Regions from separate parts of the Pantoea sp. X-Soil-TKNS-1279 genome, predicted to be linked through region 2. Evidence: predicted binding sites of a transcription regulator. Region 2 holds the regulator's gene; each other region holds the start of a gene.
What was found. Region 2 encodes CRP, which controls carbon source genes, mostly activating them, when cyclic AMP is high. Its sites were predicted from a motif close to ATGTGANNNNNNTCACAT; they were not measured.
Positions count from the first base shown of each region.

Region 1: AC6I8N_RS04095 (CdaR family transcriptional regulator) is a predicted target of CRP. The motif match lies at 7,051-7,068, and genes of this name have one in related genera.
Region 3: AC6I8N_RS10640 (sugar transporter) is a predicted target of CRP. The motif match lies at 4,522-4,539, and genes of this name have one in related genera.

Region 1 is NZ_AP035948.1:910,559-920,859, reverse strand. It holds gene map (type I methionyl aminopeptidase) at 1-216, shown strand, start outside; gene glnD (bifunctional uridylyltransferase/uridylyl-removing protein GlnD) at 292-2,946, shown strand; gene dapD (2,3,4,5-tetrahydropyridine-2,6-dicarboxylate N-succinyltransferase) at 3,022-3,846, shown strand; gene AC6I8N_RS04105 (DUF3461 family protein) at 4,121-4,513, shown strand; gene AC6I8N_RS04100 (alginate lyase family protein) at 4,541-5,797, opposite strand; gene AC6I8N_RS04095 (CdaR family transcriptional regulator) at 5,794-6,954, opposite strand; gene degP (serine endoprotease DegP) at 7,202-8,641, opposite strand; gene dgt (dGTPase) at 8,779-10,272, opposite strand.
Region 2 is NZ_AP035948.1:3,969,627-3,979,927, forward strand. It holds gene tauB (taurine ABC transporter ATP-binding subunit) at 1-393, opposite strand, end outside; gene tauA (taurine ABC transporter substrate-binding protein) at 405-1,385, opposite strand; gene AC6I8N_RS18635 (LysE family translocator) at 1,554-2,156, opposite strand; gene AC6I8N_RS18640 (hydrolase) at 2,218-3,234, shown strand; gene AC6I8N_RS18645 (YheU family protein) at 3,237-3,455, shown strand; gene AC6I8N_RS18650 (phosphoribulokinase) at 3,517-4,386, shown strand; gene AC6I8N_RS18655 (OsmC family protein) at 4,434-4,838, opposite strand; gene crp (cAMP-activated global transcriptional regulator CRP) at 5,141-5,773, shown strand; gene AC6I8N_RS18665 (YccS/YhfK family putative transporter) at 5,832-7,907, shown strand; gene argD (bifunctional acetylornithine/succinyldiaminopimelate transaminase) at 7,909-9,129, opposite strand; gene AC6I8N_RS18675 (aminodeoxychorismate synthase component II) at 9,217-9,792, opposite strand; gene AC6I8N_RS18680 (putative adenosine monophosphate-protein transferase Fic) at 9,834-10,301, opposite strand, start outside.
Region 3 is NZ_AP035948.1:2,240,076-2,250,376, reverse strand. It holds gene AC6I8N_RS10665 (L-rhamnose isomerase) at 1-733, shown strand, start outside; gene rhaD (rhamnulose-1-phosphate aldolase) at 744-1,586, shown strand; gene rhaM (L-rhamnose mutarotase) at 1,576-1,890, shown strand; gene AC6I8N_RS10650 (TetR/AcrR family transcriptional regulator) at 2,053-2,700, opposite strand; gene bhsA (multiple stress resistance protein BhsA) at 2,971-3,228, shown strand; gene AC6I8N_RS10640 (sugar transporter) at 3,288-4,472, opposite strand; gene cybB (cytochrome b561) at 4,665-5,207, opposite strand; gene AC6I8N_RS10630 (hypothetical protein) at 5,319-5,570, opposite strand; gene ynfM (multidrug efflux MFS transporter YnfM/SxtP(Kp)) at 5,737-6,993, opposite strand; gene AC6I8N_RS10620 (LysR family transcriptional regulator) at 7,088-7,984, shown strand; gene mlc (sugar metabolism global transcriptional regulator Mlc) at 8,120-9,337, shown strand; gene bioD (dethiobiotin synthase) at 9,442-10,143, shown strand.

The DNA of each region.
Region 1 (10,301 bases), 1.3 Mb from region 2:
GTGCTTCAGGCCGGCATGACCTTTACCGTCGAGCCGATGGTCAACGCCGGTGATTACCGCATCCGCACCATGAAGGATGGCTGGACCGTGAAAACCAAAGATCGCAGCTTGTCCGCGCAGTACGAGCATACTATTGTGGTGACGGAGAACGGCTGTGAGATTCTGACGCTACGTGAAGACGACACCATCCCAGCGGTGCTGGAAAACGTCGCGTAAATCTCTTCCCAACAGTACCAGGCCGACCTTGAGTCGGCTTTTTTATGTCAATGGCGCGAAGAAGAGACGATGTCGATGAGTGGTAGCGTGACCGAAGCAGTACACAAAGGCCTGACCGATTCCCCAGCCGACTGGCCTGATGAAGCCCTAACCCGCGAGAAACTCAAACTCTATCTCGAACAATTTCAGCAGCATATGGGGACGGCGTTTGATGCCGGTACCGATGTCGAATCCCTGATTGATGCGCGTACCCTGTTTATTGATCGGCTGCTGCGCCGCTTATGGCGCTTCTTTGGCTTTGATCAGATGAAAGAGATCGCTCTGCTGGCGGTGGGCGGGTATGGCCGTGGCGAGCTGCATCCGCTGTCGGACATTGATGTGCTGATCCTGAGCCGCCGCCCGCTGGACGAGCATGCCGCACAACGCACCAGTGAGTTGCTCACGCTGATGTGGGATCTCAAGCTCGAAGTCGGCCACAGCGTGCGTACACTCGAGGAGTGTCTGCTGGAGGGGCTGTCGGATTTGACCGTCGCCACCAACCTGATTGAATCGCGCATGCTGACCGGCGACGTCGCATTATTTCTTGAGCTGCAAAAAAACATCTTTAGCGATGGTTTCTGGCCTTCGTCACGCTTCTTCGCCGCCAAAATTGAAGAGCAGCAAGAGCGCCATAAACGCTACCACGGCACCAGCTATAACCTCGAGCCGGATATCAAAAGCAGCCCCGGCGGTCTGCGGGATATTCATACGCTGCAATGGGTGGCACGCCGCCACTTTGGTGCCACCACCCTTGATGAGATGGTTGGCTTCGGCTTTCTCACTGAAGCCGAGCGTAATGAACTTAATGAATGTCAGGAGTTTCTCTGGCGCATCCGCTTCGCGTTGCATCTGACGCTGACGCGTTACGATAACCGCCTGCTGTTTGATCGCCAGCTGAATGTGGCGCAGCGTCTCAACTATCTCGGCGAAGGTAACGAACCGGTTGAGCGCATGATGAAAGATTTTTACCGGGTCACGCGCCGCATTGGCGAGTTAAATCAGATGCTGCTGCAACTGTTTGATGAGGCGATCCTCGGCCTTTCCGCCACCGAAAAGCCGCGTAACATCGATGACGACTTCCAGCTGCGTGGCGAGTTGATCGACCTGCGTGATCCCACGTTATTTGAACGTGAGCCTCAGGCAATTATGCGTATGTTTTACGTGATGGTACGCAACGAAAACATCAAAGGCATTTACTCCACCACCTTACGTCAGTTACGTTTCGCCCGCCGCCATCTCAAACAACCATTGTGCCAGATCGCCGAGGCGCGTCAGACCTTCATGGCGATTCTGCGCCATCCCGGCGCGGTGAGCCGTGCGTTAGTGCCGATGCATCGTCACAGCGTGCTTTGGGCTTATACGCCGCTGTGGGGCAATATCGTCGGTCAGATGCAGTTTGACCTGTTCCATGCCTACACTGTGGATGAACATACCATCCGCGTGTTGCAGAAACTGGAGAGCTTTGCTGACGAAGCGACACGCCCGATGCACCCGCTGTGCGTAGAACTCTGGCCGCGTCTGCCGCAGCCGGAACTGCTGCTGATGGCGGCGCTGTTGCATGACATCGCCAAAGGGCGTGGCGGCGATCACTCGATTTTGGGTGCGCAGGATGCCCTCGATTTCGCTGAATTACATGGCCTGAACTCAAGGGAAACGCAGTTGGTTGCCTGGTTAGTGCGTCATCACCTGCTGATGTCGGTCACCGCCCAGCGCCGCGATATTCAGGATCCTACCGTCATTCAGCAATTCGCAGAGGTAATGCAGAACGAAAACCGCCTGCGCTACCTGGTGTGCTTAACGGTATCGGACATCTGCGCCACCAACGAAAGCTTGTGGAACAGCTGGAAGCAGAGCCTGCTGCGCGAACTGTTCTTCGCCACGGAAAAACAGCTGCGTCGCGGCATGGAAAACAGCCCGGACCTGCGCGAGCGTGTCCGTCATCATCGCTTGCAGGCGCTGGCGCTGCTGCGAATGGAGAACCTCGACGAAGAGCGACTGCAACATATCTGGAGCCGCTGCCGTTCCGATTATTTCCTGCGCCACACCCCCAATCAGCTGGCATGGCATGCGCGACATCTGATCAACCACGATTTGAGCAAACCGCTGGTGCTGGTCAGCCCGCAGGCAACACGCGGCGGAACTGAGATTTTTATCTGGAGTCCCGATCGTCCATATCTGTTTGCTGCTGTGGCGGGTGAACTCGATCGCCGCAATCTCAGCGTGCATGACGCGCAGATCTTTACCAGCCGTGACGGTATGGCAATGGATACCTTTATTGTGCTGGAGCCGGATGGCAGCCCGCTGGCATCCGATCGTCACCCGATGATCATTCAGGCGCTGGAGCAGGCGATCACCCAAACACAATGGGTGCCGCCGCGCGTGCGCCGTCAGTCATCGCGACTGAAGCACTTCAGCGTGGAAACCGAAGTCAACTTCCTGCCCACGCATACCGATCGCCGCAGCTATCTGGAATTGATCGCCCTCGATCAGCCAGGTCTGCTGGCGCGCGTTGGCGAAGTTTTTGCAGATTTAGGTGTCTCGCTTCATGGCGCACGTATCAGTACAATTGGCGAACGGGTTGAGGATCTTTTCATCCTCGCGAACAGCGAGCGCCGCGCACTTGATGCCGAAATGCGCAATGTATTGCAACAACGGTTGACAGAGGCCCTTAATCCAAACGATAAAGTGTGACCGCAATCGATTTATCATCCTTTTTTCTGTGCCAGCGTGACGCTGGCACCCGTATGACAGACTCAGGAAATCATCATGCAACAGTTACAGAGCGTTATTGAATCTGCCTTTGAGCGCCGCGCCGATATCACGCCAACCAGCGTGGACAGCGTCACTCGTGAAGCCATCAACCAGGTCATCGGTCTGCTGGACAGCGGTGAACTGCGCGTATCGGAAAAGATCAACGGTGAGTGGGTAACGCATCAGTGGCTGAAGAAAGCAGTTCTGCTGTCGTTCCGCATCAATGACAACCAGGTGATGGAAGGCGCAGAAACCCGTTTCTACGACAAAGTCCCGATGAAATTCGCCAACTGGGACGAAGCGCGCTTCAAGAAAGAAGGTTTCCGCGTTGTTCCTCCGGCGGCGGTGCGTCAGGGCGCATTTATCGCCCGTAATACCGTGCTGATGCCTTCTTACGTGAACATCGGTGCTTACGTTGACGAAGGTTCAATGGTTGATACCTGGGCAACCGTAGGTTCCTGCGCGCAGATCGGTAAAAACGTTCACCTGTCTGGCGGCGTCGGCATCGGCGGTGTTCTGGAGCCGCTCCAGGCTAACCCGACCATCATCGAAGACAACTGCTTTATCGGTGCGCGTTCAGAAATCGTTGAAGGCGTAATCGTGGAAGAAGGTTCCGTGATTTCAATGGGCGTCTACATCGGCCAGAGCACCAAAATCTATGACCGCGAAACTGGCGAAGTGCATTACGGTCGCGTACCGGCTGGCTCAGTCGTAGTTTCAGGCAACCTGCCTTCTAAAGATGGCAGCTACAGCCTGTACTGCGCGGTCATCGTGAAGAAAGTTGATGCGAAAACCCGTGGCAAAGTCGGTATCAATGAACTGCTGCGCACCATCGACTAAGGCGAATTTGCCTTAAATTAACTAATCCGACGGGTCTGTAATCAGGCCCGTAATTTTTTCTTTACACTGCCTACCAAACAACCTGTTTCTCACCGCGAATTAACAAGTGCGTTTATTTTTCAAACAGGTCATAATCCGCGCCAGTTAACTCAGACCGCGCGATATTCATCCCGATTTTTGTCTACAGTTGATTAAGCTGGTTGCTGCGTTTTAGCCGCATCCCGAATGATGATAGTCCTGCGCGCTCCCCCCACTTTTGATGGAATATAAAGCTATGTACGACAACCTGAAAAGCTTAGGTATCAGCACCCCTGAAGACATTGACCGTTACAGCCTGCGTCAGGAAGCCAATAACGACATCCTGAAAATCTATTTCCGCAAAGATAAAGGCGAGTTCTTCGCGAAAAGCGTGAAGTTCAAATACCCGCGTCAGCGCAAAACCGTAGTGGCTGACCACAGCAGCCAGGGTTACAAAGAAGTTCAGGAAATCAGCCCTAACCTGCGTTATGTGATTGATGAGCTGGATCAGATTTGCCAGCGTGATCAGGTTGAAGTCGATCTGAAACGCAAAATCCTGGCCGATCTGCGTCATCTGGAAAACGTGGTGTCTAATAAGATCGCTGAGATTGAATCCGACCTCGATAAACTGACTCGCAACGGTCGTTAATTTCGCCTCGCGCTTTTCTCAGGCCAGCTATTGCTGGCCTTTTTTCTGCCCATAAGGCAACGAAATCAACCAGGTATCACGCTGCGCCTGCTCTACAGCCCCGCGCGCTGAACCGCTAAAGGCGGTCCAGTCAGTGCGGGCGATGGCGGATTCCCAGCGCGTTTGGTGCAGGCTGTTATCCGCCAACGACAACAAAGGAATGATCCTCTGGCTGACACGATCGCGGTTTTTCCACGGCCAGGGTTTAACCGGATCGCTGTAAGGGGCGAGCGCCGCCAACGCGGCGAGTAACGATCCGCCCTGTGCGTTCTGATAATGCCAGAGATCACCGTTGCCACTTTTTTGTGCCAGCTGCGCGAGGGCGGTCAGCGCCTGCAAATTAAAATAGCTGTAATGAAAAGATCGGGTGCGCGCCAGTTCATAGGGTTGGCTGCCATCGGCCCGGATCTGTTGATCAATTTTACCACGCGCCAGAGTCACCATCGCCCGCACCGCAGCATCATCCCCAAGATACCAGGCGATGCCCGCCAGTTGGGTACAGTACCAGCTACCGTGATTATTGGACGCTGCCGCTTCCTGTTGTGCGAGCGGGCTATGCTGTAACCAATGCAGATAGTCGCGAAACCAGCGTTCTACCCCCTGCTGATCGGCCGCTTGCCAACCTGGAGAGGTTCTCAGTAACTGCAAGGCATCCACTACTCGGGTCGCAAAATAGCGCCCGTCGAGCACCCCGGTATGACGTCCATCCGCTATCCCAGGGACACCCTGCGCAAAGTTAAGGTTGGGATTCATTCGACTGGCAGGATCGATAAACCAGTGGCGCACCAGCGACTGTGCTTTATCGGCATAACGCTGCTCACCAGAGAAGTACCAGGCAAGCGTCAGTGCCTGCACATCAGCGCTAAAGCGTGCCAACCGGACACCATCGCTCTGATCATTTTTGCTGGCCGGATTCACCACACCGTCGCGTCGCAGCCACGGCAGGCCAGCGGGTTGCGACGCGTCTGGCCACCAATAGGCGCTCAGACTGAGATAGTCATGCTTCGAACCACCCGGCGGTAACAGCCCTTTATCGATGACGCTGGGATCAGGATGCTTCAACGCCTGTTGCGCTTCCCGCTGTAATTGTTGCCACGCCGCCAGCGTTGTCGACGCAGCCCGGTGCTGCGCCAGTTGTTGCTTAACCTGCTGTAAATCACTCAGCGAGAGAAAAGCCAGCTCAGTCGCCTGGCTAAAACCGCTACATAGCCATAGCGCGAACGCCAGTATCCCAGCCCGTTTCATCCGCCCTGCTCATCAAGTTGCAATGCCACGTACAATAACAGGCGATCGTCAAAGTTGCCGAGATTCAACCCAGTAAGTTCCGAGATACGATTCAGACGATATTCCAGCGTATTACGATGGATAAACAGTGCACGCGCCGTAGCGCTGGGTTGTACGTTATGGCTGAACCAGGCGATTAAGGTACGCCGCAGCAAACCATTGCTATCCATATTTTTCAGTTTCGCCAGCGGTCGAGCCAGCTCATTGGCCTGCCAGCCACCGCGTAAGCTATCTAGCAGTACCGGCAACACCAAATCCTGATAGAAATAGCTGCGTTGTTCCGGCATACGCTGTTTACCGACCATCATGGTGGTACGGGCGGTACGATAGGAACGTGCGATGCTGCCGGGACCGGTAAAATAGTTCCCCAGCGCAATACGCATGCGCAGATGCCCGCTCTCTTTCATACGTTGTAATAACTGCTCAACCCGACGCCGATGATCGTCCTGATCATAGCGACCGTGCGCATTCAATGCCGGTTTCAATACCACCATTTCGGTGAGCGAGACAATGGCAATCAGGTTATCGCGCTCGGGGGTGGTCAGCAGCGTTTGCAGTTGCTGCAATTCCGACATGGCGCTATCGACACCAAGTTGCCCGCTGTCCACCTCGACCACCGCAACCACACGCGGTTGATTAAGATCGATACCCAGCCGTTGCGCCCATTCGCTCAACGCCGGTGACAGGGTTTCGCTGCGTACCAGGTTGAGAACCAACTCCTCGCGCAGGCGGCTATCCTGGGCCAGCATATGCAGCAGCCGTGCCTGTTCCAGCATCATCTCTGCCGTCATGCAAACCAGTTCACCGTAATGCCGTAACGCTACGGGTTGCCCGGTCAGACCGATCACACCTACGATTTCACCATCAATACGCAGCGGCAAGTTAATCCCCGGGCGTACACCATGCAGATGCTTAGCCACCGCTTCATCGATGTCTACAACCCTACCCTGCGACAGTACCAGCAGCGCACCTTCGTGCAATTCGCCAATACGCTCGCGGTCGCCACTGCCAATGATGCGGCCACGGGCATCCATCACGTTGACATTGCTGTCAATAATTTTCATGGTGCGGGCAACAATGTCCTGAGCCAGTCGCGCATCAAGATGATAGGTGGCCATTAATCACTCCAGATAAAAGGAACTGCCGACAGAATACGCGCCCGCTTAACGGCTGGCATTGTGCAACTGCACATAGCCGGATAGAGATTGCGGGAATTGCGGGGGAGGTCACATCTGTGATGCTTGTGGCGGCACGATTTATCGTGCGAATTTTGGCACCAGGAGCAAACCGCGCGTTAAATCGCGTCGTTACGTTTTCTGCATAAAAAAGGCGGACCGAAGTCCGCCTTTGCTTAGCTACAAGAGATTACTGCATCAGCAGGTACAGGCTGTTGTCGCCGCGCTGGACATTCAACGCCAGTACCGAAGGTTTGGTGTCGAGGATCTTGCGCAGTTCGCCCAGATTCGCCACCGACTGCTGGTTCACACCGAGAATCACATCGCCTTTTTTCAGGCCGATGCGCGCCGCGGCACTGCCCGGTTTCACGCTATCAACTCGCACGCCTTTCTGGCCGTTGCTGTCGACATTACTCAGATCTGCACCTTCAATGCCGGTATAGATCGTAGCGGACTGTACTTTATCCTGAGTGCTCTGCTGCAACTCCACAGTGACGCTTACTGGTTTGCCGTCACGCAGCAGACCGAGTTGCAGCTTGGTGCCAACCGGCAGTGAACCGACTTCAGCACGCAGTGCTGAGAAGCTGGTCAGCGGTTTGCCATTCATCGACACCACCACATCACCAGCTTTAATGCCCGCTTTCGCGGCAGCGGAATTCGGCAGAACCTGGCTTACAAAGGCACCACGCTGCGCATCGACTTTCATCGCTTTCGCCAGCTCGGAGTTCAGCTCGGTACCCATTATCCCCAGCTCACCGCGTTTCACCTGGCCATACTCGACCATCTGCGCACTGAGGTTTTTCACCATATTACTCGGGATGGCAAAACCAATACCGATGTTACCGCCGTCCGGAGCCAGGATCGCGGTGTTGATACCAATCAGTTCACCGTTAAGGTTCACCAACGCACCACCCGAGTTACCACGGTTGATCGCAGCATCGGTCTGGATAAAGTTTTCATAGTTCTCAACGTTCAGGCCGCTGCGACCCAGTGCTGAAACGATACCCGAAGTAACGGTTTCGCCCAGACCATAGGGGTTACCGATCGCTACGGTGTAATCGCCCACGCGCAGGTTATCTGAATCGGCAATCTTAATCGCCGTCAGGTTTTTCGCATCTTTCAGCTGGATCAGCGCAATATCCGACTGCGGATCTTTACCAATGACTTTCGCATCATAACGGCGGCCATCACTCAACTGCACCTGGATTTTTGTCGCATTTTCAACCACATGGTTGTTAGTCACCACGTAGCCTTTATCAGCATTGATCACCACGCCTGAACCCAACGCGCGGAATTTCTCCTGCTGAGTGTTATCACCGCCGCCGCTGTTATCACCGCCACCCCCCTGGCACATCGGTGAGCTTTGGAACGGCGAACCGTCCTGGCAGAACGGTGAGTTATCACCAAAGAACTGCTGGAATTGCTGTGACATACGTGGGGTCTTCACCGTGGTGCTCCCTTCCACGCTGATACTCACCACGGAAGGCATCACTTTTTCCAGCATCGGTGCCAGGCTGGGCAGCTGTTGGCTGGAGGAAGAAGCTGTCTCCGCCGCGAAAACACTGACAGGGCTTAACGCCATGCCAAGACTAAGTGCCAGTGCACTTAACATTAATGTGCTTTTTTTCATTCATCTGTGTCTCATATAAGATTTACGTCCGGACCATTGCTGTGGTCGTGATGATGAGATTAAATTGTAAGCGCGAAGTTCCTGATAAAGTTTTTGGTAAAAGTAAAAAATTATTCTTCGTCTTTACAAAACTTCTCTTATTCTACCGCCATCAAACGGCGGTACTCATCCCAGGCATAAAGGTCCGTCATTCCGCTGATATAGTCCTGAATCAGGCGTGAACGATAATAGCGTTCCCACAGCAGGCGTTCATATTTATGCGCCACAATTAAGGTTCGCATTTTTTGCTGATAAGCTTTGCGATGTTTCCCGGATAGTTTATGAAACAGACGGGTCTCAATCGGATGTTTGGCTAAGAAATCATCATTCATCAGGGTGGTAAACTGCTCATAATCGAGCAACATTAATGACTGATAAATTTCCAGTAACCCTTTAATGACACGATAGCCTTGCAATTCCAGTTGTTCGACTTCGGGATGATTAAACACCTGCTGGCGCGCAACTGTTTTAAATAACATCAACAGACGCCCTTCCTCTCCATCATCCTCCAGCAGAGCATGATTAAAATTCCCTGTAAAAATAGCCGGTAAGTTATCGATAAAGCGCCGTACAGCATGACTGACTAACACGTTTTGCACGTTAACACGTAGCGCCATAAAAAACTGGTCGCCTTTGGTGCGCCATTTCTTCTGGCAGGCTTCTTTCCACGCTTCACCAATGGTGCGGCTGAATGCATCACCAGGTTTTACCGGCCCCCAGGCTTTGAGCAAATAATCGTACAGCGTGTCGACATTAAAGATGTCTTTTTCTACCGCATCATCGAGATCGGCAATGCAATAAGAAATATCGTCAGCGGCTTCCATTATCCAGGTAAGCGGATAGCGATGATGTTCAGGAATATCGGTAGCCGCACGAAGATCGGCGACATATTCCCTTTCGGATAAATAAAAACCCGGCTTTTTCATTAATACGCTGAACTCAGCCGGTTTATCGCCTTGCCACCAGGCGGGGGCGGTATATTTTAAAATACAGGCCACCTGAGCATAACTGAGGTTCAGTTGTAGCAAGGTATGGACCATGCGAATCGCCTGCGCATTGCCTTCGAAGTGGCACAAATCCTGACGAATCATTGCATTTAACCGGTCAAAATCGGCCCGCTGCACCTCGTTTTCTACCCCAGCCACCAGCGGATCCACCAATTCAGCCGGTAAATTATCATCAAACCAGTCATTGATAGCGGCCTCACCGAAGTGACCAAAGGGCGGATTGCCAACATCATGCAGCAGACAGGCCATCTCAATCAGGCTTTCAAAGGCACCCTCCAGCTCATCAAGACCATATTTCGCCAGCCCTCCCCCCTGGGTTTTCAGGGTTTGCAGCACTTCTTTCGCGATATAACGTCCGGTTTGTTGCACTTCGAGAGAATGGGTCAGACGCGAACGCACCGCGGCATTCCGCTCCAGCGGAAAGACCTGGGTTTTTTGTTGCAGACGACGAATCGCGGCCGAATTAATGATACGCCCACGATCGCTTTCAAAATGGCGGGTAATAAAGTATTCCCCTTCGGGATCTTTACGGCTGGTATAGGGGCGGGTGAAGCTGATCTTCTTCCTGAAATTGATCGTCGCCATAATTACCCCTTATTTTTTCGTGAATTCTT
Region 2 (10,301 bases):
CCCAGAGAGCTGCCAGATAAAACGCTTTTCCGCTCCCTCCAGCCCGACTTTGCGAATCAGACGACGCGCGATGCTATGACGCTCCGTTTTTGCCATCCCCGCCAGTTGCAGACCAAAGGCCACGTTGTCGATCACATTGCGCCACGGCAGCAGCCCTTCGTTCTGAAACACCACGCCACGTTCAGCGCCCGGCCCGTTAACCGATTTGCCATCCAGTGTGATGCTGCCTGACTCCAGCGGCAGGAATCCGGCGATTAAATTCAGCAGCGTGGTTTTGCCACAGCCTGACGGTCCCAGCACCACCAGCAGTTCACGCTGATCCAGTTGCAGATTGATATCCTGCAACGCAGGTTGTCCGGCGTAACGCGCATTCAGATGGGTGATGCTGAGCATAGGACCTCCGGTTATTTCACTAAGGGGGCAACGAAGCGGGTAGTCACGAAGCTGCTGTAATCACTGGCGGCGTCCGGCACCTTGCCCTGCTCTTTCAGGAAGTGCGCGGTATCGACAATCGCCTTGTTCACCGGCTTGCCGAGCTGCTCCAGTTGCTGTTGCGCGGTCAGATAGGTGTTGCCTTCCACCAGCCCCGGCACCTGTGCTTCCGGCACGCCGCTCAGACGCGACAGCTTGCTGAGGTTATCCGGCTGCTTCAGCCACTGTTGTGGGTTATCGATGTAGGCTCTCTGCGCGTCCAGGGCGCTGCGGGCAAAGGCGGTGACAATTTCTGGATGCTGCTGGGCAAAGTCTTTACGCACCACCCAGACATCCAGCGTCGGCGCGCCCCATTTTCCCACCTGCGAGGAGTCGGTCAGCACCTTGCCATCCTTCTCCAGTTCGTTAACTGCCGGTGCCCAGACGTAGGCACCATCAATATCGCCACGCTGCCAGGCGGCAATGATCGCGGGGGGTTGCAGGTTCACCAGTTGGACGTCCGTGGGTTTGATACCCCAATGTTTCAGCGCCGCCAGCAGGCTGTAATGGGTGGTGGAGATAAAGGGGACGGCAATCCGTTTGCCGATGAGATCTTTGGGATTATTGATGGATTTCTTCACCACCAACGCTTCGGAATTTCCGAGCTGCGAAGCCAACAGGAAGGCCTCGATCGGCAGTTGCTGCGTGGCCGCTACCGCCAGCGGGCTGGAGCCGATGTTGCCAATCTGGACATCGCCGGACGCCAGCGCACGCAACACGCTGGCTCCGCTATCAAACTTACGCCAGTCAACAGTCGCGCCACTCTGTTTGGCGAAGGTGTTGTCGGCCTGCGCCACTTTGGCCGGTTCCGCCGATGTCTGGTACGCCACCGTGACGTTAACCGCCTCGGCCTGGAAGGTCAGCAACGCCAGCGCTGCTGCCAATGTGGTTATGGTTTTCTTCACTGCCATCATCGTACACCCCAATATTTTTATGTTGGGTGCAGTGTCGCCAGCAGTAATGGTTTCATAAAGGAATTAAAAATTATCCCTAATGAAAATCGGTTCTTAGGCAATCATCGGGCAAGACTATGCAGAATACGCAAATACAAAAAAGGCGCGTCAGACGCGCCTCGGATTGACTCAGTGCCAAATCAACAGCACACAGGCGGCGGTCAGGATTCCCATCGCCAGGTTAAAGATTTTCCACGCACGCGGGCTTCGCAGCAAACGACCAATCAGTGAGCCGAAGCCCATCCAGATCACCCCGGAAACCACATTCACCAACGCCATACCGACGCTAATTGCTACCACCGAGTGCAGGTAAGCGGCCCCCGCCAGGCTAAAGCTGGCTACGGCCCCCAACGCCATCAGCCACGCCTTTGGATTAATCAGTTGCAGTAACCCGCCCTGCCAGAACGGCGTTGGCACCGGCGGGGCCGAATCCGTATCCAGTTGCTCATACTCCGCCGTGGCGATTTTCCATGCCAGCCACAGCAGATAAAGGCTACCGGCGATTTTCAGAACCAGATGTAAGGCAGGATAGAGTAGGATAAGGCCACCCACGCCAAAGGCCACCATCAGCAGCATCGCCTGCATACCGATCATGATGCCGATTAACAACGGGAAAGAACGCAGAAAGCCAAAGTTGGCAGCGGAGGCGGTAAGTAACATATTATTAGGCCCTGGCGTGATCGCAGCGACCCAGAGAAAGCCCAGCATTGACAAAAACAGACTCAGTTCCATGTTGATTCGGGTGCTCCTCACCCAGGAAAGCCAAAAAACCCATCGAAACTATCAGCGAGATATGCATCAGACAAGCGTTTACCACAGTAATTTTGACTCCCCGCCCGAAGAGGACTTCATTCCTCTCAGCGGTTTTCGCAATCCGCATCTGCAAACTCTGCTGCCGCGTCTGCTCAGGCGGCGCGTGACTCTGCGCCCACACTGGCAACGCCTCGATTTACCGGACGGCGATTTTGTCGATCTTGCGTGGAGTGAAGACCCTATTCAGGCCGCGCACAAACCACGCATGGTGCTGTTTCATGGTTTAGAGGGCAGCTTTCACAGCCCCTATGCGCATGGGTTGATGCAGGCATGTCAGGCACGCGGTTGGCTGGCAGTGGTGATGCATTTTCGCGGCTGTAGCGGTGAACCGAACCGCCTGCACCGGATTTACCATTCCGGCGAAACCGAAGATGCCAGCTACTTTCTCCGCTGGTTAAAGCGGGAATGGGGCGATGTCCCCACCACCGCCGTCGGCGTGTCGCTGGGCGGAAATATGCTGGCATGTCTGACCGGGTTGGAGGGACATGATGCGCCGCTGGATGCCGCAGTCGCCATCTCTGCGCCCCTGCTGCTGGAACCCTGTAGCCAGAAGCTGGAGAACGGTTTCTCACGTTTTTATCAGCACTACCTGCTGACGCAGCTGAAAAAGAACGCTAAACGTAAGTTGAAAGCCTGGCCGGGCACCCTGCCGGTCGATTTACGCGAACTGCGCGCCCTGCGCCGCCTGCGCGACTTTGACGATGCCGTCACTTCCAGAGCGCACGGTTTTGTCGACGCAGGCGATTATTATCATCGTGCCAGCGCGATGCCGCTGCTGACCGGGGTACGCAAACCGCTGCTGATCATCCATGCTAAGGACGATCCCTTTATGACCGACGCAGTAATACCGAAGCCGGAGCAACTGTCGTCCTCGATTCAATATCAGCTGACGCAGCAAGGCGGCCATGTCGGCTTTGTTGGCGGTACGCTGCTACGACCGCAAATGTGGCTGGAACAACGCGTGCCGCAGTGGTTATCAACTTACCTGGATGTATGATCGTGATTATTCCGTGGCAACAACTTGAAGCTGAAACGCTGGAAAACCTGATCGAAGCCTTTGTATTACGCGAAGGCACCGACTACGGTGAACAGGAGCGCAGTCTGGCGCAAAAAGTCGCTGATGTGCGTCGCCAGCTGGAACGCGGTGACGCAGTGCTGGTGTGGTCAGAACTGCACGAAACCGTCAATATCATGGCTCGCGGTGAATTTCGCGGCTAATGCACATCCCGGCTTTTCGTGCTAACAATGCTCATCGCCGGACTTCACAGGGAGCTTTGTTATGTCAGCCAGGCATCCGATCATTGCCGTTACCGGTTCCAGCGGCGCCGGAACCACCACCACCAGCCTTGCCTTCCGCAAAATATTCCAGCAGTTGAACCTGCATGCGGCGGAGGTCGAAGGTGACAGTTTTCATCGCTACACGCGCCCTGAGATGGACATGGCGATCCGCAAAGCGCGCGACCTTGGCCGTCATATCAGCTATTTCGGCCCGGAGGCCAACGATTTTGGCCTGCTGGAGCAAACCTTTAAGCAATACGGTAAAACCGGTCTTGGTCAGTCGCGCAAATATCTGCATACCTATGACGAGGCCGTGCCGTGGAATCAGGTGCCGGGTACTTTCACCCCGTGGCAGCCGCTGCCGGAAAACACCGATGTGTTGTTTTATGAAGGCTTGCACGGCGGGGTGGTGACGCAGCAGCACAACGTGGCTGAACACGTCGACTTATTGGTAGGTGTGGTACCGATCGTCAACCTTGAGTGGATTCAAAAGCTGATTCGCGACACCAGCGAACGCGGCCATTCACGCGAAGCGGTGATGGATTCGGTGGTGCGTTCGATGGAGGATTACATCAACTTCATCACCCCGCAGTTCTCACGCACCCATATCAACTTCCAGCGCGTACCCACCGTCGATACGTCTAACCCGTTTGCTGCGCGTGAAATTCCATCGCTGGATGAAAGCTTTGTGGTGATCCATTTCCGTGGTCTGGAAGGTATTGCCTTCCCCTATCTGCTGGCGATGATTCAGGATTCCTTTATCTCGCATATGAACACCCTGGTAGTGCCCGGCGGCAAAATGGGTCTGGCGATGGAGCTGATTATGACGCCGCTGGTGCAGCGACTGATTGAAGGCAAACGCATCGAATAATCAAACATAACCGTAACGGCGCGATTAATCGCGCCGTTACGACCGAGCTAGAGCTCGATAACCTCATAGCTGTGGGTGATTTCTACCCCTTTGCCCAGCATAATCGCCACCGAGCAATATTTCTCAGCCGACAGATCAACCGCTCGCGCCACCGCTTTATCGCCCAGCGCTTTGCCGGTAACAATAAAATGCAGGTTGATATGTGTGAAAATGCGTGGCGCTTCTTCACGACGTTCCGAGGTCAGTTTGACCTCACAATCCTTCACATCATTACGCCCTTTTTGCAGGATCGACACGACGTCAATCGCGCTGCAACCGCCTGCCGCCATCAGCACCATCTCCATCGGGCTCGGTGCTTTGTCGCCCGAATTGCCATCCATTAATATCTGGTGACCTGATGAGGATTCTCCGAGAAAGGTAAGCCCTTCCACCCATTTAACCCGTGCCTGCATTATTCTTTCTCCTGAATAGGCTGATTTGCCGCCAGAGTACGCTTTCACCTGAGAAACAGCAATCCAGACTAATCGCCCTTTTGCTGAAGCGAGACAACAGAAGACAGCTAGCAAAAGCTGTGCTACAAACAGAGCTGAAAATATTTTCGTCGCAATAGACGAAGGCGGGAAGAATCAGAAGCCTGGCTTAAGAGTCCACCCGAATAATTTTCCTTAACAGGAAGCGCTCTACGATTTCACCGCCTGACAGGGAAAACTGCCCCCTGTGTTTTGGGCACGATTACAACAGAGGATAATAGCGAATGGTTCTCGGCAAACCGCAAACAGACCCTACACTCGAATGGTTCCTGTCCCATTGCCATATTCACAAATATCCATCCAAAAGCACCCTGATTCATCAGGGTGAGAAAGCGGAAACGCTCTACTACATCGTGAAAGGTGCCGTTGCGGTGCTGATCAAGGATGAAGAAGGCAAAGAGATGATTCTCTCCTACCTCAATCAGGGGGATTTCATCGGCGAGCTTGGCCTGTTTGAAGAAGGTCAGGAACGTAGTGCCTGGGTACGAGCCAAAACTGCCTGCGAAGTGGCTGAAATTTCCTACAAAAAATTCCGTCAGCTGATTCAGGTAAACCCGGATATTTTAATGCGTCTTTCGGCGCAGATGGCGCGTCGCCTACAGGTGACATCAGAAAAAGTGGGCAACCTTGCCTTCCTTGATGTGACCGGTCGCATTGCGCAGACGCTGCTCAATCTGGCCAAACAGCCCGATGCCATGACCCACCCGGACGGGATGCAGATCAAAATCACCCGTCAGGAAATTGGTCAGATCGTCGGATGCTCACGCGAGACAGTTGGCCGTATTCTGAAAATGCTGGAAGATCAAAACCTGATCTCCGCACATGGTAAAACCATCGTCGTTTACGGCACCCGCTAATTTCTTCTCACCCACGGCGTGATGGCAGCATCACGCCGTTTTTGTCTGCGATGAGCTGATGTGGCGTCGAATCATCTATCATCCCGAAGTGAACTATGCCCTGCGGCAAACGCTGGTGCTGTGCCTGCCCGTGGCCCTCGGCTGGCTGTTTGGCGACCTGCAAAAAGGTTTGCTGTTCTCCTTAGTGCCCGCCTGTTGCAACATCGCCGGTCTTGATACGCCGCATAAACGCTTTTTTAAACGCCTGATTATTGGCGGTTCCCTGTTTGCGACCGGCAGCTTTCTGATCCAGTGGCTGACGGATTATCACGTCCCCCTGCCGCTGATTCTGCTGGTGCTGCCGTTATTAGTAGGCGTGACGGGTGAAATCAGCCCGTTGCATGGCCGCTTGTTGCCTGCCACGCTGATTGCCTCCATCTTTACCCTGAGCCTGGTGGGACGTATGCCGATCTGGGTGCCTCCGCTGCTCTATATCGGCGGGACCTTGTGGTATGGGTTGTTCAACTGGTTCTGGTTTTGGCTGTGGAAAGAGCAGCCGATGCGCGAGTCGCTGAGCCTGCTGTACCGTGAGCTGGCGGATTATTGCGATGCCAAATATACCCTGTTGACGCAGCTGACCGACCCGGAGAAAGCGCTGCCGCCGTTGCTGGCACGCCAGCAAAAAGCGGTAGATCTGATCACCACCTGCTACCAGCAAATGCATATGCTGTCTGCCAGCCGCGATAACAGCCATAAACGCCTGACGCGTGCCTTTCAGGTGGCGCTCGATTTGCAGGAACATATCTCCGTCAGCCTGCATCAGCCGGAAGAAGTGCAAAAGTTGGTGGAGCAGAGCCATGCTGAAGCGGTGATTCGCTGGAATGCCAAGACCATCTCCGCCCGTCTGCGCTTGCTGGCCGATGCTATTTTGTATCATCAGCTGCCGGAACGGTTTCAAATGGATAAGCAGCTGGGTGCGCTGGAAAAAATTGCCCGCCAGCACCCGGACAATCCGGTGGGGAATTTCTGCCTGTATCACTTCAGCCGCATTGCGCGCGTGCTTCGCACCCAGAAACCGCTGTATACCCGTGATCTGATGGCCGACCGCCAACGGCGTCTGCCGTTTTTTCCGGCGCTGCGCAGCTATCTGTCGCTGAAATCCCCCGCCTTACGCACCGCTGCACGTTTTGCCGTGATGCTGATGTTTGGTAGCGCGCTGGCGCTGTTCTTCAACATCCCCAAACCTTACTGGATTCTGATGACCACCATGTTCGTCAGCCAGAATGGCTACAGCGCCACGCGGGTAAGAATTCAGCACCGAGCGCTCGGCACCTTTGCCGGGCTGTTGATTGCTGCCGCCTCGTTACGCTTTGACGTACCGGAATCCATCACTCTGCTGTTTATGCTGGCGATCACCCTCGCCAGCTATCTGGTGACACGTAAATATTACGGCTGGTCAATGATTGGCTTTACGGTGACGGCGGTGTATTCGCTCCAGTTGCTGTCGCTGAATGGCGCGCAGTTCCTGCTGCCACGCATGATGGATACGCTAATGGGATGTCTGATTGCCTTTGGCGGCATGATTTGGCTATGGCCGCAGTGGCAGAGCGGCTTACTGCGTAAGAATGCGCACGATGCGCTGGAAGCCGACCAGGAAGCGATGCAATTATTGCTCGGACCGGAGCAGTCACCGGAGAAACTGGCGTATCAGCGCATCAAGGTCAACCAGGCGCATAACGCCATGTTTAACTCGCTGAATCAGGCGATGACCGAGCCGGGCTTCAATTCGCAGTACCTGAAAGATATGCGGCTCTGGGTGACGCACAGTCAGTTTATTGTCGAACACATCAACGCCATGACTATCCTGGCTCGCGAACATACCATGCTGACGCCTAAGTTGGCGGAAAGGTATCTGCAATCCTGTGAGATCGCGCTGCAACGCTGTCAGCAGCGGCTGGAGCATGATGGCCCCGGTAACGACAGCAATATTCTGGAAGCACCGGAAAACATCAATGAGGGGGCGATAACGATTGTCGAACAGCATGTGAAGCGCATTCTGCAACACCTGAACGTGATGCACACCATCTCTTCTCTGGCCTGGAGCCAGCGACCACATCATGGCCGCTGGCTGACCGGACTACGGGTGAAAAACTGAGTTACGCCGCCAGCACCTTCTCGATAGCCACTGCGAACCGCGCCATACCCTCTTCGATATCGGTCGGTTCAATCACCAGTGACGGTACAAAACGGATCACATCATTGCCAGCAGTCAGGATCATCAGACCTTCGGCGGCAGCGGCATGCAGAATGTCACGCGCCTTGCTGGCATGCTGCGGCTTCAATGCCGCACCGATCAACAGACCTTTGCCACGAATATCCGTGAACAGGTCAAATTTGCTATCCAACGCTTTCAAGGCTTCCACAAACTGCTGACGGCGTGATTCAACACCGTCCAGCACGTCAGGGGTGTTGATGATGTCGAGCGCCGTTTCGGCAATCGCACAAGCCAGCGGGTTGCCGCCGTAAGTGGTGCCATGCACGCCGGGTGCCATCACCGAGGCGATTTCATTGGTGGTCAGCATCGCGCTTACCGGGAAGCCGCCGCCCAGCGCTTTCGCGGTGGTGATGATATCCGGGGTGATGCCGTAGTGTTCGTAAGCGAACAGCTTGCCGCTACGGCCCATGCCGCTCTGCACTTCGTCCAACACCAGCAGCGCGTTGTGCTCATCACACAAGGCACGCAGGCCCTGCATAAACTCAGGAGTGGCAGGCATCACACCGCCTTCGCCCTGAATCGGTTCGACCACGATGGCGCAGGTGTGATCGTCGATCACCGCTTTTACCGCCGCCAGATCGTTGAAGGGAACATGCACGATATCAGCCGGTTTCGGGCCAAAGCCGTCGGAGTATTTCGGCTGACCACCCACGGATACGGTAAACAGCGTGCGCCCGTGGAAAGCGTTATGGAAGGCGATGATTTTGCTTTTGAACGGACTGTGTTTTTTGCAGGCGTAGTAGCGCGCCAGCTTAAACGCGGCTTCGTTAGCTTCGGCACCGGAGTTACCAAAGAACACGCGATCAGCAAAGGTCGCGGCAATCAGTTTGCTCGCCAGACGCAACGCCGGTTCATTGGTGAACACGTTGCTGGTGTGCCACAGGGTTTCCCCCTGGGTTTTCAGTGTCTCCACCAGCGCCGGATGGCAGTGGCCCAGCGCAGTCACCGCGATGCCGCCAGAGAAATCGATATATTCTTTGCCCTGTTGATCCCAGACTCGGCTGCCCTTGCCTTTTACCGGCACAAACTGCGCTGGTGCATAAACAGGCAAAATAACGTTATCGAACGTTTCCCGGGTTACCGCTAGCTTTTCTGCTGCCATTGCCTACCTCATCGGATTATTTGTTGAGCTGACGTGAAATTATAATCACAAAATATGCATAAAAAATCACACAAAGGCAAACACAACTTAAGTCTTCAGGAAATTCGCCAGAAGCTGATGGCCCTGCTCGCTGAGGATGCTTTCCGGGTGAAATTGCACCCCCTCGAGTGGCAGCGTTTTATGACGGAATCCCATGATCTCATCCGGTTCACCATCACGCAGGCTCCAGGCGGTAATTTCGAACTCTTCAGGGAGGGTCGCGCGCGCCACAATCAGCGAATGGTAACGGGTGACGTTGAGCGGATTATTTAACCCACGAAAAACACCGCTGTCGTTATGGCGAATCGCCGACGTTTTGCCGTGCATCACCTGACGCGCGCGTACCACCTGCGCGCCATACGCCTGGGCAATGGCCTGATGGCCGAGGCATACGCCAAGGATCGGTAAGCGGCCAGCAAAACGGCGGATCGCCGCCAGCGAGATGCCGGACTGATCCGGAGTGCAGGGGCCAGGCGAAATCACCAGATGAGTGAGCGGTAGCGCCTCCATTTCGTCGAGGGTGATGGCATCGTTGCGCACCACCCTGACGTCAGCACCCAATTGGCAAAAGTATTGGTAGAGATTCCAGGTGAAGGAGTCGTAATTATCGATTAACAGCAGCATAGCGCCCTCAGGCAGGTCAAACCGCCGCTATTCTACGCATTTTAGCGGGCGGGGCTTACCACTTTTGCAAACTGCGCACTGAGCAGAGTTAAATCGCCACCTACCGCCTCGCGAATCGCCGCACGCCAGCTATCACGGTCCAGTTTATCCCACGTCAGCAGATAGCCTGCGTGCAACGCCAGTTGCTCGAAGAAGATGCGTTGTGCGCGGCCATTCCCGGCCCGGAACGGATGCAGCACATAAATCTCGCAGTAGTAATGTGCCAGACGCCTGACAAATTCATCCTGCGCCAGATGGCTCAACCCGTCTTCATCCGCCAGCGCACTCATCAGGTTGTTACCCTCTTTCTCGATGTAGGCGCAGTGACAATATGGCGTCTCGTCGCTCCAGATATCTACCGTGCGCAGCTCACCGGCCCAACTGTAGAGATCCTGAAACAGGGTGCGATGAATATGACACAGCCATGGCATCCCTCTGCGCTGCGGCCCCAACTCCAGGGTGGCAAGCCG
Region 3 (10,301 bases), 1.7 Mb from region 2:
GTTGGGGACGCCTTCGGTGATGAATATCTGGGTGCCGGACGGCATGAAAGATCTGACGGTCGATCGTCTGGCCCCGCGTCAGCGTCTGCTGGCGGCGTTGGATGAAATCATCAGCGAAAAACTTAATCCTCAGCATCATATCGATGCGGTGGAAAGCAAGCTATTTGGTATCGGTGCGGAGAGCTACACCGTGGGTTCCAACGAGTTCTACCTCGGCTATGCCTGTAGCCGCCAGACGGCGCTGACGCTGGATGCGGGCCATTTTCATCCGACTGAGGTGATCTCCGACAAAATCTCTACCGCCATGTTGTATGTGCCGCGCCTGCTGCTGCACGTCAGCCGTCCGGTACGCTGGGACAGCGATCATGTGGTGATTCTGGATGATGAAACCCAAGCGATCGCCCATGAAATCGCCCGCCAGAAACTGTTCGACAAAGTGCATATCGGCCTCGACTTCTTTGATGCTTCCATCAACCGCATCGCCGCCTGGGTGATTGGTACGCGCAATGCCAAGAAAGCGTTGCTGCGTGCCTTACTGGAGCCAACGGATCAATTACGCCAACTGGAGGCAGCAGGGGACTACACCGCCCGTCTGGCCTTGCTGGAAGAACAAAAGTCGCTGCCGTGGCAGGCAGTCTGGGAGGCCTGGTGCCTGCGTCACGATGTCCCGGCCGACGCCAGTTGGCTGAGCGATGTCCGTCACTATGAACAACAAATTCTGGCTCAACGTTAAGGGACACACCATGCAAAGTATTCTTTCTTCTGCGTTTGTACAGGGAATGGTTAAAGCGACCAGCGATATGTGGCTGAAGGGCTGGGATGAGCGCAACGGGGGTAACGTCAGCCTGCGCCTGCTGCCGGACGAGGTGCAGCCTTATGCTGCCGACTTTTATGCTGAACCGCGTTGTATCGAGCTGAGTAAACCCGCCCCGGCGCTGGCGAACGACTGGTTTCTGGTGACCGGTTCCGGCAAGTTTTTCCGCAATGTGCAACTGGATCCGGCTGACAGCCTGGTGTTGTTGCAGGTGGATGATAAAGGGCTGTCGTACAAAATCTACTGGGGGCTGAGCAACGGTGGGCTGCCAACCTCAGAGCTGGCGGCACATTTCCAGTCACATAGCGTACGCAAACAGGTGAGCGATGGTGCAGACCGCGTGATTATGCATTGCCATGCAACCAACTTTATGGCGCTGAGCTACGTGGTGGAACTGGATGCGGCACGTTTCACCCGTCTGCTGTGGGAAGGCAGCACCGAGTGTCTGGTGGTGTTCCCGGATGGCGTGGGTATTCTGCCGTGGATGGTGCCGGGCACCGATGGTATCGGCCAGGCCACGGCGGATGAGATGGCGACGCACAGCCTGGTGATGTGGCCGTTCCACGGTATTTTTGGGGCCGGACCGACGCTGGATGAAACCTTTGGGTTGATCGACACCGCCGAGAAGTCGTCAGAGGTGGTGGTGAAGGCGCTGTCGATGGGCGGGATTCGCCAGAGTATCACCACCGAGCAGTTGATTGCGTTGGGTGAGCGTTTTGGGGTGCAGCCGTGGCAGGCTGCTTTACAGGTGGAGCGCGCCAATGTTGCGTAGAGCCTTTGTGATGCAGGTGCATGCGGATTGCCATGACGAGTATCTGCGTCGCCATTCACCCATCTGGCCGGAACTGGCGGCAACGCTGAAGGCGCATGGCGCGAGTAATTACGCCATCTGGCTGGATGCGGAACGCAATCTGCTGTTTGCCAGTGTCGAAATCGAGTCGGAAGCCCACTGGCAGGCGGTGGCGCAAACCGAGGTTTGCCAACGCTGGTGGGCGTCCATGAAGGATTTGATGCCGTCGAACGCGGATAACAGCCCGGTCAGCGCTGAGCTAAAACCGATGTTTTTCCTGCCTTAAACCACAACCATCCCACATATTGCACGTCTCCTTCTCCCTCAAGCGGGAGAAGGCCCTATTGCACGTCTCCTTCTCCCTCAAGCGGGAGAAGGCTCTATTGCACGTCTCCTTCTCCCGCAAGCGGGAGAAGGCCGGGATGAGGGGACGGATTTAAGCGGCAGGTTAGTTAAGCGCGCAATATCCCGCCAAAGCGGGCCAGATCGCCATCTGCGTATCCACAATCTGTTCTAAATCTTCCCGGTTTGCGCCTTCACGGGCGCGCACCGACATACCCTGCAAGACACAGGCGAGGAAGCTCGCCAGCGTTGCGGTATTGCTGCAAGCCGGTAACTCACCGCGCTGCTGGCGTGCGGCAAGGAACTGCTGCAAGGCCCGTTCCTGCGCATGATGCTGTTGTTCCAGCATGTGCGCCACTTCTTCAGAACTGGCCGACAGGGCGCTGGAGGTGCAGATAAAAAAGCAGCCAGCGGGTTTATCACATTCGGTAAAACAGGCTGCGGTGGCGCGAAAATAGGACTCAACCGCGGTTTTCACATCCAGCGAGGCATCATTCAGCACCGCGTTACGCTGCGCACTAAACCTTTCGATATAGCGCTGCATGGCGGCTTTAAACAAACCTTCTTTGTTAGCAAACTCCGCGTAAAGCGTCGGCGCTTTGGCGCCAGTGGCACTGACCAGATCCGCCAGTGAGGTGCCTTCATAGCCGTGTGCCCAGAACAGCATCAGGGCTTTATCCAGTGCATCGTCACGATCGAAGACTTTAGGTCTGCCACGACTTTTGCGCAGGGTCGGTTCAGTTATCTGGCTCATAGATCCTCACTACAGCTCAACATGCTTATTAAATTACCGATCATTAAATTAATATGCAACACCACTTTGTCCGTTTGTGCCTTCCCGAGCAAAATCCCCTGAATGGTAAAGTCCCGGTACGCGCTGAAGCCCATACTTACGCCACTTCCCATTAAAATAACGACCGTTAATAAAATAGTTGACGCGCATCCGGCTTTGGATTTAGTATTTATTTAACGGTTGTTAATTAAATGGCGACCCACCCAATTTCATCTGCAAAGAGAGACGATCATGAAAAGCATTAAACTGACCCTGGCCGCGGTGGCCCTGTCATCAATCGCATTCGGTACAATGGCGGCTGACCTGGTAAGCGAAGCACCGGTTAATCAACAGCAAATCGGTGTGGTAAGCGCATCTGGCAGTACGGATCTGACTTCACTGGAAAATCAACTGGCGGAGAAGGCGAGCGCGGCGGGAGCAAAGTCTTTCCGCATCACTTCGACCTCTGGCAACAACAACCTGCATGGCACCGCAGAGCTTTATAAATAAATAGTAGGGATAACGAGAGGGGACAGGCTTCAGATAGCGGCTATCTGAAGCCCCTTTTTTTAACCGTTGGAACGTAACTGCGGATAACGACGGAAGATATAGATACACCAGAACAGCGCTACCAGGCCGATTAACCCACCAATATTACCCACATCCGCCATTTTCAAATGCAGGCTGACCTGATTTCCGAGTAGCGCACCCGCACCGATGCCGATGTTATAAATGCCGGACATCAGTGACATAGCAACGTCGGTTGCGTCCGGTGCCAGCGACAGCACACGCACCTGCATTGCCAGACCAATCATCATCATCGCCATGCCCCAGAAAATACACAGGGTTGTAATCGCGGCAGGGCGCACGGCGGCAAAAATCAGCAGACCCATGCATAAGGTTATCACCGCAATCGCAGCAATCAGCAGTGCCGAAGGATATTTATTGCCGAGGGTGCCGAACAACACGCTGCCGATAATTCCTGCCGATCCAAACAGCAGCAGCAACAGCGTGGTGAAGTTTTCCCCGGCGTTCGCCACCACCTGCATAAAGGGTTCAATGTAGCTGTAGGCGGTGTAATGCGCTGTCACCACCACCGTGACCAACACATACATGCTGACCAGCGCCGGGCGGCGAAACAGCATCGGCACGCTGCTGAGTGACCCGGTATGCTCGCTGGGCAGGCGCGGCAGAATACGTGCCAGCAGCACCAGCAAAACCAGCGCAGACAAACCAATCATGCCAAAGGTAGTTCGCCAGCCGAGATACTGGCCGACAACGCGACCAATCGGCACGCCCAGCACCATCGCCAGCGCCGTACCGGTCGCAAGCATACTGAGCGCCTGGGTTTTCTTACCTGCCGGCGCGACACGAATGGCCAGCGAGGCGGTAATTGACCAGAACACCGCATGTGCCAGCGCGATACCAATGCGGGAGATAACCAGCGAGGTGAAATCCCAGGCGACCGAGGAGAGCACATGGCTGGCGATAAACAACACAAACAGAATCGACAGCAGCAGACGACGCTCAATATTGCGCGTCAGCAGCATCAGCGGCAGCGACAGCAGCGCCACCACCCAAGCGTAAATGGTCAACATGATGCCGACATCTGCCGTTCTCATCGCATAACTGGCGGCGATATCTGACAGTAAGCCGACCGGCACAAACTCGGTGGTATTGAAGACAAAAGCGGCGATGGCCAGCAACACGACGCGTAGCCAGGCCGTTTTACGGGAGACGGTTGTTGATTGCATGAAATTCAGATCAGTCAGGCAGCAAATGAGGGGCGAAAGGCCCGATGTAAAGTGACCTTTGTCACAAATTATGCCTATTGTGGAGGATTAATACGCTGAGGGAAACCATCTAACCGTATTTTATTGCTGAATATTTTTTATCACCAACGCCCAGGTTGATAGCCTGGGGTTATCGTCAGAACCATCGCGCCGTTACGGGTTGCGCTTGCGCGCAGGCATCATGCGGATCAGCGTGTTGTCCTTCAGAATATAGTGATGCAGCAGTGCGGCGACGGCGTGCAGGCCAATCAGCCAGTAGCCGAGCGGTGCCAGGGTTTCATGCCAGCCAATCAAGGTATCGGCGAGGTCGAAATTCGGTGTGCTGCTCACCGGCATCGACAAGCCAAATACCTGCCAGGGACGACCATTGAGATATTTCGAGGCAACGCCGAGTATCGGTAACGTCAGAAACAGCGCGTACAGCAGGAAATGCATCAGATGGGCGAGCATATGTTGCCAGCGTGGTGGTGCGGGATTGATATCAGGCGATGTATGACGATGACGTAATGCGGCACGCAGCAGCATCAGCACCCACACCGATACGCCACAGCTAAAGTGCGTCATGATCATCAGGCTGCGCGTAACCGTACCGCGGGCCGCCAGACCTCGTAGCTCAATGGTGGTATAGGCAACAGCGATTAATAACAGGGTCAACCAGTGGAGGGCGATTTGCGACGTTGCGTATTTTTCCCGCATGAGCGTTCAACCTGAAGCAATATTATTGGTGTCTAACATAGCGAAATGCCACAGGAAAACTTAACAAAATGGCGCAACGTCGCGGGCCGTCTCAGACTGGGAATATCAGAGTCAGCCCATGTGTTTTAGCGCCACGCTATTCTGTGTGGTCAGGTTTTTTTTTACCGTAATTGGGCAACAATGTTCACAGCCCAGTGCAGAAGGATAAAACTTGCGCGCCTGTTGAATGGCAGCGTTAGCGGTATAAAAAGTGCCAAGAAAGCGCCTTGCGGCGTCGGGAGGAAGGAAAGGACAACCCGTTGCATGTACCACATGATTGTCGTTATAGCCGGCGTATTTATCGACGTAATAGTAAAGTTCCATTTGGCTTCCTCGTTGCTGTGAAAGAAAAAATCTAACTATTTTTGGAATAGAATAAATTATAGCCAGCGATTGCTATTTTGTTTTCACTGGCACTGAAAGTTTGCCGACAGGTGTGATTACGCGAGGGGAAACGGGGCACCGTGGCCCCGCATACTGATGGAGAGAATTACAATTGGCGGCACTGCAAACGCCAGCCGACCAGCAAGGCCAGCACCAGCAACACGCTGATAAACGCGGTCACACCGCCCCAGCCAAAACTGTGCCAGAACACGCCACCTAACGTACCGGCAACGCTGGAACCCACATAATAACTGAAGAGATAGAGCGACGAGGCCTGGCCTTTTGCCCGACGGGCGCGTGGGCCGATCCATCCGCTGGCAACCGAGTGGGCGGCAAAAAATCCGGCGGTAAACAGCATCATACCCGGCAGGATGATCCACAAGGTATTGAACGCCGTCAGCAGCAGGCCGCACAGCATGATCGCCGTGGCGGTAATCATCACCGGCCCCCGGCCAAAGCGGCTGGTCATGGCTCCGGCTTTGGGTGAACTCCAGGACCCGGTCAGATACACCACCGACAACAAACCGACCACGGCCTGGCTGAGAAACCACGGCGCACTCAGCAGGCGATAACCAATGTAGTTAAACAGGGTGACAAATGCGCCCATCAGCAGGAAACCTTCGGCAAACAACAACGGCAGGCCTTTGTCGCGCCAGTGCAGGCGGAAGTTAATCAGCAAATTATGCGGACGTAATGAAGCCGGGCGGAAATGACGGGAAGCCGGCAGGATTTTCCAGAACATCAGCGCCGATGCCAGCGAAAAACAGCCGATCACACCAATGGCGATGCGCCACGAGAAGAGGTCGGTCAATACCCCGGTCAGCAGACGACCGCTCATGCCACCAATCGAGTTGCCGCTGATATACAGGCCCATGGAAAAGGCGATCACTCGCGGATGAATCTCTTCACTCAGGTAGGTCATGCCCACCGCAGCGACCCCACTCAACGACAAACCAATCAGCGCACGCATCAACAGAATGCCGTGCCAGCTGGTCATCATGGCGGAAATCACGGTGCATAACGCGGCGAGCATCAATGCGGTGACCATCACCGACTTACGACCAATGGCGTCGGAGAGCGGCCCGGTGACCAGCAAACCCAGCGCCATCAGGCCGGTGGATAACGACAGCGAGATGCTGCTGGCCGCAGGCGAAACGCCAAACTGCTGGGAGAGCACCGGCAGAATCGGCTGGACACAATACAACAAGGCAAAAGTGGCAAGACCAGCCGAGAACAGGGCAAGGGTAACACGCATAAATTGCGGCGAACCGCGTTCAATCCATGTTACTGACGCTGGAGCAGAAGCAGGCACGACGGACACTTCGTCCTCATCAAGTGTCACCGCCTGAGAAGAGCGACTCACGGAAAATCCTCAAATTTCAAAAGGTATTGCTATCGTAGGAAAGTGATAATAGGTTGTACAATATATTAATAATCTCGAATGAGACGTTTAAAATATGAATGTCGAACTCCGTCATCTTCGCTATTTCATTGCAGTGGCTGAAGAGCTGCATTTTGGTCGCGCGGCCCTCCGCCTCAATATTTCGCAACCGCCACTCAGCCAACAGATTCAGCAACTGGAACAGGAAATTGGCGCGCAACTGTTCACCCGCACCAATCGCAGCGTGCAGATCACCCCCGCCGGGCAGCAATTTTTGCAGGATGCGCGTGGGATTTTGCTTCAGGTCGAACAGGCGGCCAGCCGTGCGGCGCGACTCCATAACGGTCAGGAAGGGGAACTGCGCATTGGTTTCACCTCCTCAGCCCCCTTTACCGGGCTGGTATCTGATGCGCTCTACCATTTCCGCCAGCGCTGGCCGGCCGTGCATATCCAGATGCAGGAGATTAACACCCGACAACAACTGGCACCGCTGCACGAAGGGCGTCTCGATCTCGGTGTGATGCGTAATACGCCGTTACCGAGTGATTTGCAGCATCAGCTGTTGCTGCGCGAACCCTTGTGTGCAGTGGTGCACTGGGCGCATCCACTGGCCGATGCCGAGGCTATCTCGATTCAGGCGTTGGCGAACGAACCTTTTGTCTTTTTCGATCCACTTGGGGGCACCGCCTTATATGGCGAGATTCTGGCGTTGCTGCACCGCTACCAGATCAAACCCTTTATTACCCAGGAAGTCGGGGAAGCGATGACCATCCTCGGCCTGGTCGCTACCGGATTGGGAGTGTCGATTTTACCGGCCTCATTCCGTCGTGCACGGCTCGCCGATGTAGTGTGGTTACCGCTGCATGAGGCTGATGCGTTGTCTGAAGTGTGGCTGGTGTGGTCAGCGACGCGCGAGCCGAGTGCGCAAATGGCAAATATGATGAAGCTGTTACAACGTAACGCTGAAACTTAAGCCAGACCGTGCGAAAACAGCCCGACAATATGTGCGACAAATCACATATCTAATCAAATATTTGGCGCTATCCGCCAATCTGCCGCACCATAGTTGCTATTTATTTAGAAGCGCGAAAATAACCGGGAGCAGGGCGTGAATCTGGACAGTCAACCTGGCCACATTGACCAAATAAAGCAGACCAACGCAGGCGTGGTTTACCGACTGATCGATCATTTCGGCCCGATTTCGCGTATTGAACTGTCCAAACGTGCTCAACTGGCTCCCGCCAGCATCACCAAAATCGTGCGTGAAATGCTGGACGCGCATCTGGTGCAGGAAACCGAGTTTCAGGAGCCTGGCAGCCGTGGCCGTCCGGCTATTGGTCTGGTTCTCGATACCCTTGCCTGGCACTATCTGGCAATCCGCATTCAACCGGGTTACATCACCCTGACATTACGCGATCTCAGCAGTCGTGCCTTACAGGAAGATCGTCTGCCACTGATTGCCAGCCCGGACAAACCGCTGTTGCAGGAGTTACAGGAGCTGGTTGATGCCTTCTTTATTCGCCATCAGAAACAGCTTGAGCGTCTGACAGCCATCGCCATCACCTTACCCGGCTTGATCAATGCGGCCTCGGGGGTGGTGCATCGTATGCCCGGTTACGCCATTCAGGATATGCCGCTGGGCGAAACCCTGTCGCAACGCACCGGCGTGCCGGTGTTTGTCCAGCACGATATTTCCGCCTGGACGCTGGCCGAATCGCTGTTTGGCGCGTCGCGCGGTGCGCAGGACGTCATCCAGATTGTGATTGATGAAACCGTGGGTGCCGGGGTGATTACTGGCGGGCAACTGCTGCACAAAAGCGGGCGGGCGCTGGTGGAAATTGGCCATACCCAGATTGATCCCTATGGTCAGCAGTGCTACTGCGGTAATCATGGCTGTCTGGAAACCGTGGCCAGCATCGGTAGCCTGCTCGGCCTGGCAGCGCAGCGTTTACCCGCTCAGCCGGAAAGCCGTTTGCACGGTGTGCCGCTGACCATTGAAGCCTTGTGTCAGGCCGCCCAGGAGGGGGACCGTCTCGCGAGTGATGTGATTGCCGGTGTCGGGCACCATATCGGTCGCATGTTGGCGATGATGGTGAATATCTTCAACCCGCGACAAATTCTTATCGGCTCGCCGCTGAATCTGGCCGCCGACGTGCTATTTCCTGCGGTGAGTAGCACCATCCGTCAGCAGGCGTTACCGGCCTATAGCGATGAAATCCAACTGGCTCCCACCGCGTTTAACGATCCCGGCACATTAGGTGCCGCGGCGTTAGTGAAAGATGCCCTTTATTCCGGTTATCTGCTGATAAAACTGCTTCAGGGCTAATCCGCCCGCCTTAAGTTTGTTCTAACGCAATCTGTCAGGAACGACATTTCCTTAAACTGCTCCTTCGTCACCTCTGGTTCACATCGCTAAACGAAGGAGGAAGGGTGAAAACACTCTTTATCACCGGTACCGACACCGCGGTGGGCAAAACCGTGGTTTCTCGCGCGCTGTTGCAGTGCTTTGCACAGAATGGTCAGTGCGCCGTAGGTTATAAACCTATTGCCAAAAGTGCTAAACCCACCCCTGAGGGTTTACGCAACAAAGATGCGCTGCTGTTGCAGCAGGCTTCGGGCCTGGCGTTACCTTATGCCGCTATTAACCCCATTACCCTGGAAGAGGATGAAATCAGCACCAGCCCAACGCACCAAATTGATTACCCGTTGCTGAGTAAGGGACTGGCCGCATTGCAGGAACGTTCGCCGCATGTGGTGGTGGAGGGCACAGGCGGCTGGCGCAGCCTGATGAATGATCTGCAACCGCTGTCAAATTGGGTCAAAAAGGAGCAATTACCGGTTGTGCTGGTGGTGGGCATCAAAGAGGGATGCATCAGCCACGCTTTACTGACCGCAGAGGCAGTGGCTCAGGATGGTTTACCGCTGGTCGGTTGGGTGGCAAATCGTATCAACCCCGGCCTGGCGCATTATGCTGAAATCATTGATGTACTGAGTGAAAAACTGAATGCCCCTTTGTTAGGTGAGTTGCCTTACTTACCCCGTGCCGAGCAACGAGAGCTAAGCGGCTATCTCGATCTATCCTTGCTTGCGACGCATGTTGCGCACAACGACAGTGCAAAACCTGCGGCATGATGAAACGAAAAGTGGCAAATGATAATCGACTGAATCTAAGGTTGCAGATTCAGTCGTATTTTTTTGTTGATTAATCTCTTTTAAATTCAATGATATGTTAAAAATATCACTGAATCTTATTGCTCTGGCGTGATTCATGCATCAGCTGGTCTGATGAA